Regions from separate parts of the Selenomonas sp. genome, predicted to be linked through region 3. Evidence: a T-box and tRNA genes for the amino acid it is inferred to sense, from the RefSeq annotation. Region 3 holds a T-box; the other regions hold tRNA genes.
What was found. The T-box of region 3 lies ahead of ACO5Z0_RS02435 (valine--tRNA ligase). A T-box ahead of a tRNA ligase gene usually reads a tRNA of that ligase, here a tRNA-Val.
Positions count from the first base shown of each region.

Region 1: it has a tRNA-Val gene. The T-box ahead of ACO5Z0_RS02435 (valine--tRNA ligase) is inferred to sense a tRNA for this amino acid. The anticodon was not compared.
Region 2: it has a tRNA-Val gene. The T-box ahead of ACO5Z0_RS02435 (valine--tRNA ligase) is inferred to sense a tRNA for this amino acid. The anticodon was not compared.

Region 1 covers NZ_DBHIUY010000001.1:246,925-250,198, forward strand. The annotation lists gene ACO5Z0_RS01060 (ATP-binding protein) at 1-177, shown strand, start outside; gene ACO5Z0_RS01065 (ketopantoate reductase family protein) at 222-1,148, shown strand; tRNA gene ACO5Z0_RS01070 (tRNA-Val) at 1,259-1,335, opposite strand; gene rnhA (ribonuclease HI) at 1,527-2,222, shown strand; gene ACO5Z0_RS01080 (DUF805 domain-containing protein) at 2,248-3,274, opposite strand, start outside.
Region 2 covers NZ_DBHIUY010000001.1:81,317-84,590, reverse strand. The annotation lists gene glyA (serine hydroxymethyltransferase) at 1-1,095, shown strand, start outside; gene upp (uracil phosphoribosyltransferase) at 1,105-1,761, shown strand; tRNA gene ACO5Z0_RS00395 (tRNA-Val) at 1,920-1,996, shown strand; gene ACO5Z0_RS00390 (M48 family metalloprotease) at 2,071-3,274, shown strand, end outside.
Region 3 covers NZ_DBHIUY010000002.1:113,238-116,511, reverse strand. The annotation lists gene ACO5Z0_RS02450 (hypothetical protein) at 1-46, opposite strand, end outside; gene ACO5Z0_RS02445 (DUF3990 domain-containing protein) at 43-516, opposite strand; gene ACO5Z0_RS02440 (DUF3791 domain-containing protein) at 513-779, opposite strand; T-box leader at 909-1,152, shown strand; gene ACO5Z0_RS02435 (valine--tRNA ligase) at 1,277-3,274, shown strand, end outside.

The DNA of each region.
Region 1 (3,274 bases), on a different contig from region 3:
TTTCAAGTGGCTGCCACCGTTATGGACGAGTTGACGCGGGAGCGCGAACTGCGAGCGCTCGCTGCCATTCCGGATCAGTATGAGAAAACGCTTTTGACGATGGATCGGTCGTATATTAAGGATTTCAATGGGATTCACAATGTGAATATTCTTGATTTTCTCTTGGACGATTCATGATATAATAGAGGGGCGGTTTCTACATGCGAAGGGAGGCATTCACGATGAAATTTACGATGTTTGGCGCGGGAGGCACGGGCGGGGTACTCGGCGGCTATCTTGCGCTTGCCGGCCATGATGTGACGCTGATCGCGCGCGGCAGGCATCTTGCTGCGCTGCAGAAGGACGGCTTGACGATCGAGTCGGCGCACGGGGGGACGCTCCATATCAAGAATGTGAAAGCACAGACAGCGGAATCTTATGCAGAAACGCCCGATGTGCTCTTCGTCTGCTGCAAATATTACGGGCTGCCCGATGCCGTCGCGTTCGCAAAGCGTGCGGCGTCGCCCGATACGCTCATCATTCCGATCTTGAACGTCTTTGGTACGGGCGAGGTCATGCAGAAGGATCTGCCGGGGCTGACCGTACTCGATGGCTGCATTTACATCTTCGGCAGCATTAAGGCGCCCGGCGTCTTAGAACAGGCGCAGAAAATTTTGCGCGTGATCTTCGGCTTCCGTCCCGACGAGGACAAGCGTTTGGAGGAAAAGGCGAAAGCGCTCGAAAACCTCCTGCAGGAAGCGGATATTCGCGGGCATTATAGTCTCGACATCCGCCGCGACGCCTTAACGAAGTTCGGCTTCGTCTCACCGATGGGCGCAGCGGGGCTTTATCATGGCGTGACGAGCGAGGCGTTCTGGCAGGATGGGGTGGTGCGCGACACATACCTCGGGCTGATTCGTGAGGTCGAAGCGGTAGGCAAGGCGATGGGCGTCGTCTTTGAGAAAGACTTGGTGGAGACGGGCGTTGCTTTCATCGACGCCTTTGAACCGGGGCTAAAGACGAGTATGCAGCGTGATGTGGAGAAGGGCGGGGCGTCCGAGTTTGACGGCTTGGTGAATCGCATGGTTGCGCTTGGCGACCGCTATGGCGTGCCGGTGCCGCTCTACAAGAAGATCAGCGAATGGGGCAGAGCGCGAGGCATCCAATAAGGTCAGATCGAAGCGATGTGTGCGCTCTTGCTCTGCAAGGCGGTGCAGGAACGACAAAAAAGGGCTGCCGCATGAGTTTTGGAGAACTCGTGCAGCAGCCCTGACAATGCTGGTGCTCATGGAGGGACTCGAACCCCCGACTTCCACCATGTGAGGGTGACACTCTAACCAACTGAGTTACATGAGCAGTATTGGGTTGAACATAGAAACCATTATACATGATTTTTTAGATGTTGACTACCCCTAAACCATAAAAAATTTATGGTTATACACATTTTTCTGTGGATAAAACCTGTTGAGATGTGGATAAACCTCAAAATCCAGAAATTTATGCGGCGTTTATCCACAACAATTTGGATGAGATGGAGGTTCATATTATTGACGAAGAAATTTTACGCTGTACGCGTGGGGCGAAAGACGGGGATATTTCGCACATGGGATGACTGCCGTGCGCAGGTGGAAGGATTTGGCGGCGCTCGCTACAAGGGCTTTCTGACGGAGGCAGAGGCGCACGCTTGGCTTGGCGAGGCGCAGCCGTTATCCGCGCTCTTTGCAGGGGAGAAAGCGCCTGCTGCGCGTCGTGCGCCTCTTCGTGCAGGAGGTGCGCAGACAGGCGAAGTGCTTGAGGATGATGCAGATCTTTGTCATGTCTATACGGACGGATCCTGTCTTAGAAATCCGAATGGTCCGGGCGGCTGGGCGGTCTGCATCGTGCGTGGGGGCGAAGTGGCTGAGACGCTTTCCGGCGGCGATCCTTCGACGACGAACAATCGCATGGAGATGACGGCGGCGATCGAGGCTTTGCGGCATTTGCCAAAGCATGAGCCGCTCGTGCTTTCGACGGACAGTCAGTACTTGAAGAACGGCATTACGAAATGGATTTTCAGCTGGAAGCGACGCGGCTGGAAGAAAGCGGACGGCGGCCCTGTCTTGAATCAGGAGCTTTGGCAGACGCTCGACTCCTTGATCGATGGTCGGCGCATCATCTTTCGCTGGGTCAAGGGTCATGCGGGGCATAAGTACAACGAGATTTGCGATATGCTGGCAAAAAAAGAAGCGCAGAGCTTTTCCTGAAGGGGATGGCTCTGCACTTCTTTTTCTACTGCCGTTTGAGCGGCGCTTCTCCATAGTCGTTGCTGAGAACCGATCCTTTGATAAAGACGAGAGCAGCAAACAGGAACACTTCGTAGACTTCAAGGAGGAAGGCGGCGGCGATGATCTCAATGCCGAAAGGCTCGTGTGCGAGTATGCGCAAGTCGCCGCCGAAGAAGGCAAGACAGGCGATGAAGGCGAGTGTGAGTATGAGCGGCAGTCCCGCAAGCCAGCCGCTTCTGCCGATGTCATGCAGGCGTTGGAATACGATGCCTGTCGGCAGGATCGAGGCGAGCGCACAGGCGGCTGCTGTGCCGTAGAGTGCGACCGCGTCGCTTAGGGGCGGCGGCAGGCGCTCCGCTGTTTCGAGTATGACGAAGAGCAGCAGACAGACGAAAAAGAGCAGGAAGAGCAGTCGCAGCAGGAAGCGTTTCCGGTTCATTCTGCCTTTGAACTGTATCATGCGCAGGAAGAACGGGTAGTTCTCCGTCGGTCGTTCAGCGATCTGGGGGCGCAGACGCTCGGCGCTTTCGGGGGAGCCGGAGGCATTGCTCGAAAGCTCGCCTTCGGCAAAAAGTAAGAAAATGTGCAAAAGGATCAGCAGAGCGCCCGCTGTGCATCCATAGGGCAGAAGACTGCGGAGGAGGAAATGCTCGGCTGTGACGCCCAAGAGCGGCGGCAGATTGAGATAGAGGAGCAGACTGCGTGCTTCGGCAGCGAGTGCGAGGACTGTGAGCGGGCAGATGACGGCGATGAGCCACGTCGTGTCGCCGTAGCCGAGATCGTGCCAGCGACGCATCGCCGAGCGCAGAAAGACGATCAGAAGCAGGGCGAGCGGCACGCTGACGCACAGAAGCGCGGCGAATCCTGCGGCAAGCGAGAGACTTTCCGATGGCATGGGGCGTCCTGCGCCGAGCCACGACAGCACAGCGGCGGCTGCGCCCATGATGAGCGCCGTAAGTCCGGCGGCGCTCATCATGCTGCCAATGAAGTGAAAGACGAAGAGTTTCTGCCCCATGCGACCTTCGGGCGAG
Region 2 (3,274 bases), on a different contig from region 3:
AACAAGTACGCCGAAGGATATCCTGCCAAACGCTATTACGGCGGCTGCGAATGTGTCGACGTCGTTGAAACGCTCGCCATCGAACGCGCAAAAGAGCTGTTCGGCGCAGGCTATGCCAACGTACAGCCGCACTCGGGCGCACAGGCGAACATGGCGGTGTTCTTCTCACTTCTCTCACCCGGCGACACCTACATGGGCATGAACCTCACGGACGGCGGACACCTCACGCACGGCAGCGCCGTCAACATGTCGGGTAAATACTTCCACGTCGTTCCATACGGCGTTGACAAGGAGACGGAGTGCATCGACTACGACGCGCTCGAAAAGCAGGCGAAAGACGTCAAGCCGAAGCTCATCGTCGCCGGCGCCTCTGCCTATGCGCGCATCATCGACTTCGAGCGGCTGTCTGCCATTGCCAAAACCGTCGGCGCCTACCTCATGGTCGATATGGCGCACATCGCCGGTCTCGTCGCGGGCGGCGTACATCCTAGCCCGCTGCCTTGGGCGGACGTCGTAACGACGACGACGCACAAGACGCTTCGAGGCCCCCGCGGCGGCATGATCCTCACGAAAGACGCCGAATTCGGCGCGCAGTTCAACAAGGCGATTTTCCCCGGCATCCAAGGCGGCCCCTTGATGCACGTCATCGCCGCCAAAGCCGTCGCTCTCCATGAAGCGCTGCAGCCTGCTTTCAAAGAATATGCCGCACAAGTCGTCAAAAACGCCAAGACACTCGCCGCCGCCTTGCAGGAAAAAGGCTTCCGCATCGTCTCAGGCGGCACGGACAACCACCTCATGCTCGTCGATCTCCGAAACAAAAACGTCACGGGCAAAGAGGCGCAGCTCATCCTCGACGGCGTCGGCATCACAGCGAACCGCAACACGATCCCCTTCGAGCCGCTTTCGCCCTTCGTCACCAGCGGCATCCGTCTCGGATCGCCTGCACTCACGACGCGCGGCTTCAAAGAGGCAGACATGGAAGAAGTCGCTGCCATCATCGCTCTCGTCCTCGAGCAGCCGACGAACACGGCCGCGCAGGAAGAAGCAGCAAAGCGCGTTGACGCCCTTTGCCAAAAATATCCCCTTTATGAATGAGGTGCCGCTATGTATCTGGAAGATGTAAGAAAAGAAGGTCTCACGGTCAACATCGTCGATCATCCGCTCGTGCAGCATAAGTTGGCGCTCATGCGCCAAAAGGAAACGGGTTCCAAAGACTTCCGCGAACTCTTGGAAGAAATCGCCATGCTCATGGTCTATGAGATCACACGCGACCTGCCGATGGAAGAAGTCGAGATCGAAACGCCCGTCGCACCCTGCCGCGCCAAGATGCTCTCGGGCAAGAAACTCGCCTTGATTCCCATTCTGCGCGCCGGTCTTGGCATGATCGGCGGTATACAAAAGCTCATGCCCGCCGTGCGCATCGGTCATATCGGACTTTACCGCGATCCCGACACGATGCAGCCCGTCGAATACTACTGCAAGCTGCCGACCGATCTCGGTGAACGCACGATCATCGTCGCCGATCCCATGCTTGCAACCGGCGGCAGCTCCATCGCCGCACTGAGTCTCTTGAAAAGTAAAGGCGCAAAGAATATCATCCTGCTCTGTCTCGTCTCCGCCCCCGCCGGAGTGCGTACCGTAAACGAAACGCACCCCGACGTTCCCATCTACGTCGCGGCCGTCGATGATTACCTCAACGAGCGCGCCTATATCGTTCCCGGTCTCGGCGATGCAGGCGACCGCCTATTCGGCACACTATAAGAATTACACACATAACCGTCCACTTCGTGGACATTGTGCGCCGCCCTTACCGAAAACCACGCAAAAAATTTCCCCTTCGCTAAAAAAACACTTGCATTTCTCCGCGCCTTTCTGTATAATATGCTTTGTTCGCGGGCGCGAGTCTGCAGAACAAAATTGCTCGGTTAGCTCAGTTGGTTAGAGTATCACATTGACATTGTGGGGGTCACTGGTTCGAATCCAGTACCGAGCACCATTTGTCTATTAAGCAGTCATCCTCTGGATGACTGCTCCTTTGTTATATAGAGCTTTTTCGAGGAGGATTGCAACATGAACATCGGCAAGAAACTTCGCGCGGCTATCCTCGCCGCCCTTTTGACGCTCGCTCCGCTGCACAGCGCCGCGCCCGTCGAGGCGGCGGCGCTCAACCCCGTGCTGATCGGCATGTCCGCACTCGGCGGCTATCTCGCCTACCAAGGCACCCTCAAGGAGATGCTTGCCATTGGCAACAACGTCGACTATCAGATCAGCGGCTTGAAACAAGATATGGAAGAAAACGGCGAAGACAAGGACGCGCTGAACCGTGAAGTCGTCGACCGCGTGCTCGGACGGCTCACAGAACATGGCGAATATGCGCTCTCCATCAACTCCCTGCCATTCCTATGGCGCGTGAACGCAAGCGACGCCTTCAACGCCGCCTGCTATCCGACCGACTATATCACCGTGAACCGCGGTCTCGTACGCGCCCTGCACCACGACGAAGACGAGCTTGCCGCCGTCCTCGGACACGAGATGACGCACGGTCTCCGCCAGCACAGTGCGAAAAACTACGCCAAAGCCGTCGCCGAATCGTACGCCGGCATCGCCATCGGCTCGGCGGCAGACAACCTCGACTGGCAGAAGCTCAACGCCATCGTCGGCTACGCCATCGCTAAAGACGTAACGCTGCCGAGCGAAATCGAAGCCGACGAAGGCGGCTTTTACCTCATGACAACGGCGGGCTTCAATCCCGGCGGCGGCGCAGCGGCGATGGCACGCATGGCGTATTACCTGACCTACGAAACGCAGGACATTCGCGAGTACCAAGACCCATTTGAGGATCCGAACGCGCCGAACTACAACGACCACCCCGCCATGTTGGAGCGCATCGAGCGGCTTGCCGGCATGATGTGCGCCTACGGCATGGGGCATGTCACTGTCAAAAACGGCGCAGACGTCTACATCGACGGCGAAAAACTCCTGACCGCCGACTGGGACGCCGACTACAACAACACGCAGGAAAACGCCTACCTCATCGCCGGCGGCCTCGCCAAAGCATTCCATGACCACGCCGCCTTCGCCGATTGGCAGTTCACGACCGCACCAAACGGGCGCATCTCCTACCTCAATGAAGACCACGTCTACGAAAAGCTCAAGAAGTTCGTCGCACGCCATCATGCAGAAGAGCGCCTTGAGATGCTTGTGCGCACCGCCTACGCAAGCAGCGAGGACAAAACGATGCGCAAAAAAATCGCCGCCGAAGAAAAAGCTCGCA
Region 3 (3,274 bases):
CGACGCGTGCGTACTTCATTTGCAGCAATATGGGATTGGCTCTCATAGCGATTTGCTCCCTTGAAAATGCAAGTATTTGGCGATCACTTCCTGCGTCCGAAGCGCAATCTGGACATTGGGCTGCTCGAAGCGCAGACGGCGGATTGCTTCCCCCTTCTGAATCAAGCCCTGCAGGAACAGTTCGACCGTATCGAATACGCGGTCATTGGCGATGCCGCCCATGACGACGGCATAATCTGAATCGTCCTTTTCCGTTCGGCAAGCGAGGATGAAGTCAAGCCATGTTTCTGAATACGAATCGAATCGTAGGCATCGTTCATCCGAAAATATGGTTTCATCCAAAACGTACTGCGAGATGAATGCCGCTTGGTGACGGCGCATGAATCTTCTCGCCCAGGACTCTGCCTGTGCCGGAATCGGTGTCGTGTAGAAGCCCCTGCCGAAGTCCACGGCAGTGCGCGAATGAAGCAGATCGGGATATTCAACTGGGAGATATGAGCCGTGGTAGACAATCATACGGATACCCCTGTTTCCTTCATCGTGTCGATCAGATCCGCTACGATGTAATCTTTGCTCTGTGTATGAAGAGCCTCGTAGTTCGCGGCGAGGTAATCAAGCAGGATGCCGCTTTCTTTAAGCCTGTCGTAAAGATGCTCGGCAGGGACGTTCAATTTTTTTGCTGTATTCTCTATGCAGAAGAATATGAATTCCAGTTCGCGCTCGTTTTTTATTTCCGTCGTCATATCGCATTCCTCGCTGCTTTCGTGCATCTTGTCCATGCGCTTCCTTAAATGGCCGCCGTTCTATCTACATTATTTCTACGTGCCGTCTTGATTTTCCTGTCATATCTTTGCCTGTGCGCTCGACCCATCTTGCCAAAACGCCGTTCTTATGGTATCCTTTTGTCGACAAAGGCGATGAGGAAGAGGAGTACGCTGCAAGCGCCGCTTCAGAGAGGGGATGGTCGGTGAGAATCCCTGCGGCGGGCGGCGGAAGGTCGCTTCGGAGCTTTCGGGCTGAAGCCGGCGGCGCATTTTGCTGTTCGGTGGGTAGGCGCGGGCGCGGCGGCGGCGTTATGCCTTGGAGCTGCAGGGTGTCTCGCCCTGCGGGAAGTTAGGTGGTACCACGGAAGCAGGCTCTTCCGTCCTTTCGGACGGGGGAGCTTTATTTTTGTTTGCGGGAAGCTTTATGCGGGCTGCGGGGATTTTGCCTTGCGGCAGTCTGTGCTTTCGGCAGGGGACTTTCGCGTCAATACGACATGTATGGAGGGTTTTTCATGGCAAAGGATAATATCCCGAAGGTTTATGAGCCGCAGTCGTTTGAGAAGAAATGGTATGAGTTCTGGGAGAAGAACGATCTCTTCCATGCTGAACCCGAGGAGGGCAAGAAGCCGTTTTCTATCGTGATCCCGCCGCCCAATGTGACGGGGCAGCTGCACATGGGGCACGCGCTCGACGAAACCTTGCAGGACATCTTGATCCGCTGGCGGCGTATGCAGGGCTACAATACTCTCTGGATGCCGGGCTGCGATCATGCGGGCATCGCGACGCAGGCGAAGGTGGAGGCGGCGCTTCGCGAAGAAGGGACGAATCGCTACGAACTTGGGCGCGAGAAGTTCACGGAGCGCGTCTGGCAGTGGAAGGAAGAGTACGGCAGCCGCATCATGTATCAGCTCCGAACGCTCGGCTCTTCGTGCGACTGGGCGCGCGAGCGCTTCACGATGGACGAGGGCTGCTCGCGCGCTGTGCGCGAGGTGTTTGTGCGTCTCTATGAGCAGGGGCTGATCTATCAGGGCACGCGCATCACGAACTGGTGCCCGTCGTGCAATACGGCGCTTTCGGATATCGAGGTCGAGCACGAGACGGAAGCGGGGCATCTCTGGCATCTGCGCTATGCTTTCGAGGACGGCGAGGGCTATGTCGAGATCGCGACGACGCGCCCGGAGACGATGTTTGGCGATACGGGAATCGCCGTGCATCCCGATGATGCACGCTACAAGGAGCTCGTCGGCAGAAACGTCATCCTGCCCATCGTCAATCGCCCGATTCCCATGTTTGCCGACGAGTACGTCGATCCCGCCTTCGGTACGGGCGCGGTCAAGGTCACGCCTGCGCACGATCCGAACGACTTCGAGATGGGGCTTCGTCATGATCTGCCGCAGGTGCGCGTCATAGAAAATGACGGCACGATGTCGGAAGGTCTCGGAAAGTACGCGGGACTTGATCGCTACGAGTGCCGCAAGATGCTCGTCAAAGATCTCGAAGAGGCGGGCGTTCTCGTCTCTACGGAGGAGCATGAGCACGCCGTCGGTCACTGCTCGCGCTGCCATACGACGGTCGAACCGCTCGTCTCCAAGCAGTGGTTCGTAAAGATGGAGAGCCTCGCGAAGCCCGCGATTGAGGCGGTGCAGGATGGAAAGATACGGTTTGTTCCCGAGCGCTTCACGAAGATTTATACGAATTGGCTCGAAAACATCCGCGACTGGTGCATCTCGCGCCAGCTCTGGTGGGGACATCGCATCCCCGCGTGGTACTGCGAGGACTGCAAGGAGACGATCGTCTCGCGCGAGGACGTCGAAACTTGCCCCAAGTGCGGCAGTTCGCACGTTCATCAGGACGAGGACGTTTTGGACACATGGTTCAGCTCGGGGCTCTGGCCGTTTGAGACGATGGGCTGGCCCGAGGAGACGCCGGAACTCAAGCAGTTTTACCCGACGAGCGTGCTCGTGACGGGCTATGACATCATCTTCTTCTGGGTCGCACGCATGGTCATGATGGGCTTGGCGTTTGGCAAGGACATTCCTTTTCGCCATGTATTCATCCACGGTCTCGTGCGCGACAGCGAGGGGCGCAAGATGTCGAAGTCGCTCGGCAACGGCATCGATCCCGTCGAGGTCATCGACAAGTACGGTGCGGACACCCTGCGATTCATGCTCATCACGGGCAATACGCCGGGCAACGATATGCGTTTTTACTGGGAGCGCGTCGAGGCGGCGCGAAATTTCGCGAACAAGCTGTGGAATGCTTCGCGCTTCATGCTCATGAATTTGGAGGACTTCGATGCGAGCTTCACTCCGACGGCGGAGGACTATACGCTCGCCGATCGCTGGATCTTGTCGCGCTGCCAGAAGACGGCGGCGGGCGTGACGGAGAATCTGGAGAAGTTCGAGCTGGGCGAAGCGGGACGAATGATTTACGAGTTCATTTGGAGCGAGTTCTGCGACTGGTACATCGAGCTGGCGAAAGCGCGGCTCTATGATAAGGACGCAGCCGGC